2 regions of the Mesorhizobium sp. M0771 genome follow, and region 2 is predicted to be linked to the other one. Evidence: riboswitches for the same ligand, from Rfam matches in the RefSeq annotation. Region 2 holds a riboswitch; the other holds the start of a gene.
What was found. Region 2 has a riboswitch for thiamine pyrophosphate ahead of thiB (thiamine ABC transporter substrate binding subunit). Riboswitches for the same ligand answer to the same signal wherever they lie in the genome.
Positions count from the first base shown of each region.

Region 1: it holds a riboswitch for thiamine pyrophosphate, as region 2 does, so the genes downstream of both, NKI05_RS27825 (YkoF family thiamine/hydroxymethylpyrimidine-binding protein) here and thiB (thiamine ABC transporter substrate binding subunit) in region 2, are expected to answer to the same signal.

Region 1 covers NZ_JAMYPC010000024.1:59,895-64,676, forward strand. Annotated here, with positions in the region: gene NKI05_RS27795 (hypothetical protein) at 147-449, shown strand; gene NKI05_RS27800 (DUF1236 domain-containing protein) at 792-1,121, shown strand; gene NKI05_RS27805 (hypothetical protein) at 1,220-1,435, shown strand; gene NKI05_RS27810 (DUF2934 domain-containing protein) at 1,528-1,767, shown strand; gene NKI05_RS27815 (hypothetical protein) at 1,927-2,178, opposite strand; partial or broken gene NKI05_RS27820 (GSU2403 family nucleotidyltransferase fold protein) at 2,531-2,920, opposite strand; TPP riboswitch at 3,131-3,243, shown strand; gene NKI05_RS27825 (YkoF family thiamine/hydroxymethylpyrimidine-binding protein) at 3,234-3,842, shown strand; gene NKI05_RS27830 (ABC transporter permease) at 4,098-4,782, shown strand, end outside.
Region 2 covers NZ_JAMYPC010000010.1:28,840-33,621, forward strand. Annotated here, with positions in the region: gene thiP (thiamine/thiamine pyrophosphate ABC transporter permease) at 1-888, opposite strand, end outside; gene thiB (thiamine ABC transporter substrate binding subunit) at 1,109-2,116, opposite strand; TPP riboswitch at 2,160-2,274, opposite strand; gene NKI05_RS16765 (thiamine diphosphokinase) at 2,436-3,095, shown strand; gene NKI05_RS16770 (ABC-F family ATP-binding cassette domain-containing protein) at 3,097-4,782, shown strand, end outside.

The sequences.
Region 1 (4,782 bases), on a different contig from region 2:
GGCGGCTTAGCGTCGAGAAGGTGGAACTCACTTCCGGCTGCCAGGTTCCGGCAACCACTCCATCTCCGTGGAACCAATTGCCGCCAGTCTGCTTTGCCAAGGACTAGTCTGCTTTGCCAAGGAGATGAATCCAGAGGAGCTGGACCATGAAGACTTTCCCCCTCATCCCATGCGTGCTGCTCTTGGCGCTGGTCGACCCGGCGGCCGCGCAGGACAATAGCGACCAGAACGGCCCTGCCGCGCCTTGCCAAGCGCAGCCTCAGGACGATGGTCAGAAGCCGCCGGTCGCCAATGGCGGTGGCGAATCGACCAGCACGCTCGGTCCCTGCGGCGGCGTGCTGCAGCCGCCGCCCAGTGGTGACCAGGGTATGACGCAGCCGCCGCCGGACCAGGGCAAGACGCCGGTGATCAAGCCTGGCGAGGTGCCTGCGCAGCCGCCGAAGCAATGACCTTTGCTTGAAACTTCACGGCGTGGCACGAAGGCGGTCGGTTCCGGTCTTGGCCGGGCGCGACGCGGTCACCGGATCAATGCCGGCGCCGGCCGCGATCGCCACCGGAATTGGAGCCGTGCATCGTCCATGTCGAAGGTCTCCTGAGGGATTGTGCTTCAATGCGAATCTTGCGGGTGTGGGTTCTGCTGGCATGACCGGAAGCCGATCAATTTAGTCTCCGCTTGCGGAACAAGACCGTACCGGCTGCGTTTGCCTCCAGGAGCCCGCCACCTCGATCTGCGCTGTTTTCGCCTCATGCGGGAACACGGCGGAGCTCGCCAACAACGACAGGAGACGAAGATGAAAACCATCCTTATTCCCGCCGTCGCCGGGCTCGCCATGATCGCTGGTATCGGCATTGCCGCCGCCGACGAGGTCATCGTCACGCAGCCGGCACAGCAGCAGGTGATCATCACCCCGGAACAGCGCACGGTCGTGCACCAATACGTAAAGAAACATCCGCTTGCCTCGGTCAATCTGCTCGGCGTCGAATTGAATGTCGGCACTGCCTTGCCTGACACTGTCGAGCTGCAGGAGGTTCCCGACGTTCAGTACAGATACGCCGTCGTCGACAACCATACCGTGTTGGTCGACCCCAGCACGCGCAGGATTGTCGAGGTGGTCGAGTAACGCTCGACAACCTAACCATTCATCGGTGATACGGCCCTGTCGTTCTTCCCAAAAGGGCGGCAGGGCCGAATGACGAACATGATGAAAGGAGAATTGCCATGTTGCCGCATGTCGAGACCCCGAACTCCGCCAATGTTGCGGCGTGTTGCGACAAGTTGCTGGCCGAGCGCAACACGGCGCTGTTATCGATGAAGGAAGCGATCGCGCTCCTGCGGGAGCGCACCGGCACCGATCGTTCGGATGCCGACCTCGCCGGGCTGATCGTCAAGAAAGCGGCGCTGCTCGGCGTTGCGGTGATTTCCGACCCGCGCTGAGATGTCTCGTCACTCAAGACGCCGGCCGAATTTTCGGCTAATGTTTTCGTGGAATCTGGACCAACCGACCGGACCCAACCACGGAGGCTTAAGTGACGGACGACAAACAGGACCGCATTCGCCAGCGCGCGCACGAGATCTGGGAAAAGGCCGGCCGGCCTGAAGGCGCGCATCAGGAACACTGGGAGCAGGCCACGGCTGAAGTCGATGGCGCGGTCGCCAAGCCAAAAAAGGCGGCGAAGAAAGCTGACGCCAAGCCCGCCAAGGCAGCCGCCAAGCCAAAGGCAGCGAAGCCTGCCGCCGCAAAGTCCGGCAAAGCCAAATCGAAATAAGGCCAAGTCGAAATAAGACCAGTCGAAATAAAGCAAGGCCGGAATTCGCTGGCCGGGCCATCCTTGGCGCCCGCCGTTCAGGCGCGCCCGAGCCTCTCAACCTGACGAATTGCGCCTGCGACGGGCAGCGCAATTCCTTGTGTTTGGCGACAGGCGCCCTCATGCCTCCCAGGCATAACTCGACAGCGCAAAGCGAATGCCGGCAGCTGTCATGGCCAGTTCGCATTCGGTGATCTGGCGCAGGTGGCGCAGATAGCGCGTCACGGTCTGTGGCAGCCAGCCGGCGCAGGCCTCTACATAGGCGCGGCTGTGAACAAGGGTGCCGGTCGACAGCCTCTCGTCCTTCTCGGCAACGACTTTCAGATATTGGCGGATGAAGCGGATGTCGTCGGCGATGTCCTGGCTGGCCATTCGCCAGGCCCCGGCGAGGCGTTGGCACTGATCGAATGACAAGGGCAACAAAGGGGGCGGCAATAAAGGCGGCGGCAACAAAGGCGGCGGCAACGACGGGGGTGACAGCAAAGGCCGAGAGAGATCGGCGAAGGCAACATGGTTCGCTGTGCTCAAGGACATTCCTCTCTGCGAAAAGAGATATCGTACTTTATGTACGAATAAGCGTCAAGCCAATTTCGTACGGTTGGGACGATGGAAATGAATATAGCAGCTCTGCGAAAAGAGATATCGTACTTTATGTACGAATAAGCGTCAAGCCAATTTCGTACGGTTGGGACGATGGAAATGAATATAGCAGCGGTCGCTTCAGCTAATCCCGCATCGTGAATCCTTCAGGAGTCGCACCAATTTCGCGGAGGGATTTCCCCAGGATGGTGTGACTGTTTTCCCTCGTGGCGGCGTCGAACAGGTTCAAGCCGCCCCGGATCGTCTCGCGCCAGTTTTCGCCCTTGTCCCACGCTTCCATGAAGGCGAAGGCAAGGTCGTCCTGGCGACGCGTGGCTTCGAGCGCTTGGGTCAGCAGGCGCGCTTGATGGAGATCCTTCTCCCGCTTGGCGCCAGCGCTCGGCCCGCGTCGCGAGGCGACGATCAGCTTGTGGATGGCGTAGCGCTGGGGCGAGGGGACCAGCACAGGCAAGCCCGAGCGATGCAGGAGCACAGTCCGGATGGGGTCGCGGATAAGGAAATCCAGAAACCGTAAGGGCTGCGCGGAGTCTCTGCCGTTTTCTTATAATTACGTTTATCAGCTTGAATTTCAACGCAGTTATAAGAAGTTCGTGGAAACGTTATAACGCAACGAACTGACGAGTCGTCTGTTAACGCCCGGGCGCCCGGCACGTCTGGCCCAAAACACTTTCCCGCAGTGCCTCAACAAACGGCTTCCCCAATGCCGCGAACGGTGCTTTAACCCGCCCATCCACAGGGGTGCTCCGTATCGTCGGGGCTGAGATGAGGGCGGCAAGCCTTCGGACCCTAAAGCTGATCTGGATAATACCAGCGGAGCGAGGCGGGCGATGTTTTCAGGCGCACAGATTTCCCTTTATCCCATGACCGACGATTTCGTCGGCGTCATCCTCGGCGCGCTCGGCGCGCTCGATCCCTGGCGCGACCGGCTGCGGATCGAAACCGATGACATCTCGACCCTTATGGTCGGGCCGCCCGAGGTGCTGTTTCCCGCCATGCGCGACCTGTTCGTCGCGGCGGCCAAAAGCGGCAAGCACTGCGTGCTTTCGGCGGCGGTCTCGCGCGGCTGTCCGGGCGAGCCCGACGATCCGATCTGCCGCTCCGACGAGACCGGCGGCCCCGCCATTCCGCTGGACGAGCGCAAGATCGCCGCGATCCGCGCTGTCCAGGCCACGCCGTCGACCGGCCAGCCGGTGGCGGCGCAGTTCTCGCTCTACGTTATGGGCACGGGCGACCATATGGACGAGATCTACGGCTGCATCGATTTCCTGAAACAGTCCGGCGTCTTTGAGCGCTCAAAGAACTTCTGCACCAAATTGCGTGGCGATGCCGGTGCGGTGTTTGCCACGCTCAACGAGGCCTTCTGCCGCTTCGGCCCCGGCGCCGGCCACGTCACCCTCGACATCACGATCTCGGCGAACAGCCCGAGCGCCGTCTGAGCCGCGGCTCAAGCGTCGTTCCTTGAGGATATTGCCGTGGCTGGTTTATCTGACCCATTGCGTGGAGGAGATGCCTCTGACCCCTCAGCACAGAGAGGAGGGGAGCCATTGGCGATTGGCGAAGACCGCGATGCCCACGAATCTCCCCCCTCGAGCAGGAGATGGCCGGCAGGCCAGAGGGGGTCCCAGCGCGTGGAGCGCCGACGTCCTTTTCGCATCGGCAAGGCGTGGGCGCTCTATGCGAGACGACCCCCTCTGTCGCCTTCGGCGACATCTCCCCCTCGAGGGGGGAGATTAGCCGCAGCCATCGCCAAGACCATCCCCGCCGCCTGCGCCTCCGCCCTGCTCCTCGCGGCGTGGGAGCTCTACGCCCGCTATGGTGGCGCTGCGCCCACCATGCTGCCGGCGCCGTCGCGCGTGCTGCAGCAGGCCTGGGAGCATCGCGCTGCCCTTGCCGACAACACGCTGCCCACCATCCGCGCCACATCAGCCGGCTTCGCCTGCTCGTTGGTCGCTGCCTTCGTGCTTTCGGCGCTGGTCGATTTCTTGGCCCCGCTGCGCCGCGCGCTGTTTCCGCTGCTGATTGTCAGCCAGACCTTGCCGCTGGTCGCGATTGCGCCGCTCATCGTACTGTGGTTCGGCTTCGGGCTGATGCCAAAAATCTTGCTTGTGGCGCTCGTTACCTTCTTCCCGATGATGGTGGCGCTGGTCGAGGGTTTTGCCGCGACCAGCAAGGCGATTTCGCAGATGCTCGCCACCATGGGGGCAGGGCGCTGGCGCATCTTCTGGCTGGCGCGCCTGCCTTCGGCGCTGCCCTATTTCTTCGCCGGGCTGCGCATCTCCATCACCTACGCCGTCGTCGGCGCGATCTTCGCCGAATATGCGGGGGCGGCGAAGGGGCTGGGCATCTACATGCTCAATGCCAAGAACAACTTTCGGC
Region 2 (4,782 bases):
GACGAACAGCAAGGCGAGCACGATCAGGACGGCGTTGAACGCTGTTTCTGCTTTGCCGGCCAAGTGATAGCGGCGCGGCGCGACAGGCAAATTGGCGTCGCCGGTCACATTGGCGCCGAGCCGCGTCAGCGCCAGCATGACGGCAAAAGTCAGCGCGATCTGCAGCACCGTCAGCGTCACCGCTCGCGCCGGATCGAAGTCGAAACGCAGCGCCTGATAGATGGCGACTTCCAGCGTCGTCGCCGCCGGCCCGCCGCCGAGGATCAGCACGATGGTGAAGGAGGTGATGCAAAGCATGAAGACAAGCCCGGCGACGCCCGGCAGCGCGGCGCGCAGCACCGGCCACTCGATCAGCCGGAAGGCTGGCCTCGCCCCCATGCCGAGCTGGCTCGCCAGCCGCCATTGATCGGCCGGCACCGTTCCCAGCGCTTCGAGGAACAGCCGGGTGGCCAGCGGCAGGTTGAAGAAGACGTGGGCGACGAGGATGCCCGGCAGCCCATAGATGTCGGGCCAGCTCTGGCCACCGATCGCGGCGAAATAACCGGCGCGGCCATAGAGCGCCAGTATGCCCAGCGCTGCGACAATCGCCGGCAAGGCAAGGGGCACAGTAAACAGCTGCAGGATGAAGCCGCGTCCGAAGAAGCGCGGATGCCGCGACAGCGCCCGGGCGACGAACAGCGCCGGTACGGCGGAAAGCAGCATCGAGAGCGCAGCCTGCCAGAGCGTGAAGCGGACAACGCGCAGGAGATAGAGGTCAAAGGCGGACGCGGCGCCGGAAAGGTCGTGCGCGCCTTCGCGGATAAGGCCGGCGAAGGCGCCACCGATCAGCAGCGCGATTGCCGCAAGCGCGACAATGCCGGCCGTGATGCGGGGGTCAGAGCGTTGCACTCTTTACCGGGCGTCGCGTTCCTTCGCGCCCCCCTCTGTCCTGCCGGACATCTCCCCCACGAGGGGGGAGATTGGCGGTTTTAGCGCTCCGCTCATTCCTGCAGCTTCGGAGATTGGCGAAAGTCAACGTAAAGGCCAATCTCCCCCCTCGTGGGGGAGATGTCCGGCAGGACAGAGGGGGGCGCCGTAGAGCACTCATCTTTTGACTATACAGCCAAATCTACTTGCTCATCACCGCCAGCCATTCATCCACCCAGGCCTTGCGATTTGCCGCGACCTCTTCCGGGCTGAACAGCAAGGTCTTCGCCGGCTTGACCAGCCTATCAAAAGCCGGATTGAGCGGCTTGTCGGTTTTCCCGGCCGGGAACATCCAGTTGGTCTCCGGAATGACATCCTGGAATTTCGGCCCGGTCATGAAGGCCAGGAACTTCGCCGCCAGCGGGTTCTTCGCGCCCGTGGTGGTGATGCCGGCGACCTCGACCTGCAGATACTCGCCTTCCTCGAACGAGGCCGCCTGGTAGCGCCCGGTGTTCTCGGCCACCATGTGGTAGGCCGGCGACGTCGTATAGGAAAGCACCATCGGCGCCTCGCCCTTGGAGAACAGGCCATAGGCCTCGCTCCAGCCCGGCGTCACCGTCAGCACTTTGCCCTTGAGTTTCGCCCAGGCTTCCGGCGCCTTGTCGCCATAGACCGACTTGACCCACAGCAGCAGGCCGAGGCCCGGCGTCGACGTCCTCGGATCCTGGATGACGATCTTGTCGGCGGCATCGCCCTCGACCAGTTCCTTCAGGCTCTTCGGCGGGCTCTTCAGCTTTTCGGTGTCGTAGACGACGGCGAAATAACCATAATCGTAGGGCACGAAAGTGTCGTCGCTCCAGCCGCCCGGCACGTTGTTTTCAGCCACCGCGCCATGTGGGACAAACAGGCCGGAAGCCTTGGCTTCCGCGGTGAGGTTGGTGTCGAGACCAAGCACGATATCGGCCTTGGTCGAGGCACCTTCGAGCTTGACGCGGTTGAGAAGTGCGACGCCGTCGGCGACCGAGACGAAGTCGACGCTGCAGCCACACTCGGCCTCGAATTCCTTCTTCACCTGGGGGCCTGGACCCCAGTCGGCAGTGAAACTCTCATAGGTATAGATCGTGAGTTTTTCCTGCGCGCACGCAGGGCTTGCCAGTAGCGAAACAGCAAGCCCCAGCGCTGGGACAAGACGGGACAAAAAAATGCGCATCGGCGCCTCCTTCATTCGTGTTGAAAGGAATTGAGGCGTCGGGCTGTCCGAAGCGTCTAATCCCTCCGCCGGTACAAACCGGATCAGGTTCAGCGGGTTGGCGAGACTGCCTCTCAGCCGGTCCGCGAAGATCGCGTCCGGCACCCCGTTAGAGCGTTTCGACACATAGGCCCGGCCAAGGTGCCACGCAAGCGGAAGTTTGCCCGAGCATGATCCCGGAAAGTGGAACCGTTTCCGGAAAAAGATCATGCTCCAACAAAGAGTGACGGTGCCGCTCGGCCTTCCGTTTCGTCGGCGGGGCTGGTAAGGGCCAGCGGATATGAGCACATTCACCATCTTGCTTGGCGGCGATCTCGTCCGCACGCCGCGGCTCGACCGCCAGGTCGCGGGCACGCGCGTCATCGCCGCCGACGCCGGCATCGGTCATGCCCGCCTGATCGGCCTGATGCCGGAGCTGTGGGTCGGCGATTTCGATTCTGTGCCGGCGGACCTGCCTGCCGATCTCGCCGCCGTGCCGCGGGAGGTGTTTCCTCCCGAAAAGGACAAGACCGATGGCGAACTGGCGATCGCGGCGGCATTGGAACGCGGCGCCACCAGCCTGGTGCTGGCCGGCGCTTTCGGCGGCAAGCGCGCCGACCACGCCTTCCTCCATCTGGCGCTCAGCCTGCGGCTGGCCGAGGCCGGCACAAAAGTGCTGTTGACCAGCGGAGCGCAGGAAGGCGCCCCTCTGCTGCATGGCAAGGCCGGCTTCGACTATGCCGACGGAACGCTGTTTTCGGTGCTCGGCTTTTCCGATCTTTCGGGCCTCACCGTGTCCGGCGCGAAGTGGCCGCTCGACCATGTCGAGGTCTTGTTCGGCTCGTCGCTGACCATCTCGAACGAGGTCAAGTCCAACACGACCGGGGGCGGCCTCGAAATCGCGCTCGGCCATGGCCGCGCGCTGCTGCTCGCCCACCCCTACCCCTTGCCTGAAAGCTGACATGGCCCCGCCCCTTCTCAACCTCGACGGCATAAGACTGACCTTTGGCGGCACGCCGCTGCTCGATGGCGCCGAACTGACGGCGTCCGCCGGTGACAAGATCGCGCTCGTCGGCCGCAACGGCTCCGGCAAGTCGACGCTCCTGAAGATTGCTGCTGGTCTGATCGAGCCGCAAGACGGCGAGGTCTTCCGCCAGCCTTCGTCAACGGTGCGCTATCTCCCGCAAATGCCCGACATGGACGGCTTTGCCAATGTGCGCGCCTATGTCGAGGCGGGGCTTGGGCCTGCCGACGATCCCTACCGCGCCACATATCTGATGGAGCATCTCGGCCTCGCCGGCACGGAGAACCCCAACGATCTCTCCGGCGGCGAGGCGCGCCGCGCAGCACTTGCCCGCGTCATGGCGCCCGAACCCGATATTCTGCTGCTTGATGAGCCGACGAACCATCTCGATTTGTCGGTCATCGAATGGCTGGAAGAAGAGCTTGTCCGGACGTCTTCGGCGCTGATCGTCATCTCGCACGACCGTCGCTTCCTCGAACGCGTCTCGCGCGCCACTGTCTGGCTCGACCGTGGCCAGACCCGCCGCCTCGACAAGGGCTTTGGCCATTTCGAGGAATGGCGCGACCTTGTGCTGGAAGAGGAAGAGCGCGAACAGCACAAGCTCGGCCGCCAGATCGTGCGCGAGGAGCATTGGCTGCGCTATGGCGTGACGGCTCGCCGCAAACGCAACATGCGCCGCCTGGGCGAACTGCAGACCATGCGCCAGCGTTTTCGCGGCCATCGCGGCGCCGAGGGCTCGGCGACCATGGTGGCCAGCGACGCCGCCGAATCCGGCAAGCTGGTGATCGAGGCCAAGAACATCGAGAAGAGTTTTGGCGACCTGACCGTGGTCAAGGGCTTCTCGACCCGCATCCAGCGCGGCGATCGCGTCGGCCTTGTCGGGCCGAACGGCGCCGGCAAGACGACGCTGTTGAAGATGCTCACCGGCGAGATGAAGCCCGATGCCGGCTCGGTGCGGCTCGGCACCAATCTGGAAATCGCCACGCTCGACCAGAAGCGCGAGGCGGTCGATCCGGCCGAGACCCTGGCGCAGTATCTCACGGACGGGCGCGGCGAAAACCTCGTCATCAATGGCGAGCAGCGCCATGTCGTGTCCTACATGAAGGATTTCCTGTTCAAGCCGGAACAGGCGCGCACCCCGGTGCGCGAGCTGTCCGGCGGCGAACGGGCGCGGCTGCTCCTGGCGCGTGTTCTGGCGCGGCCGGCCAACCTTCTGGTGCTCGACGAGCCGACCAACGATCTCGACATGGAGACGCTGGAACTGTTGCAGGAACTTGTCGCCGGCTTTGCCGGCACGGTCATCCTGGTCAGCCACGACCGCGACTTCCTCGACCGCACCGTCACCAGCATCATCGCCCCGCACGGAGGCGGCCGCTGGATCGAATATGCCGGTGGCTATTCCGACATGCTGGCGCAGCGCGGCGGCACCCGGCTCGACGACCGCAAGGCGCGCGCCAAGGCCGAAGCCAGCGATGCGCCGGCGCCGGGCAAGAGCGAGCCGGCAGCGCCAAAAGGGCCGTCGAAGAAACTGTCGTTCAAGCAGAAATTCGCCCTGGAATCGCTGCCCAAGAAGATCGAGGCGGTAATGGCCTCGATCTCGCGTTTGGAAAACAACATCGCCGAT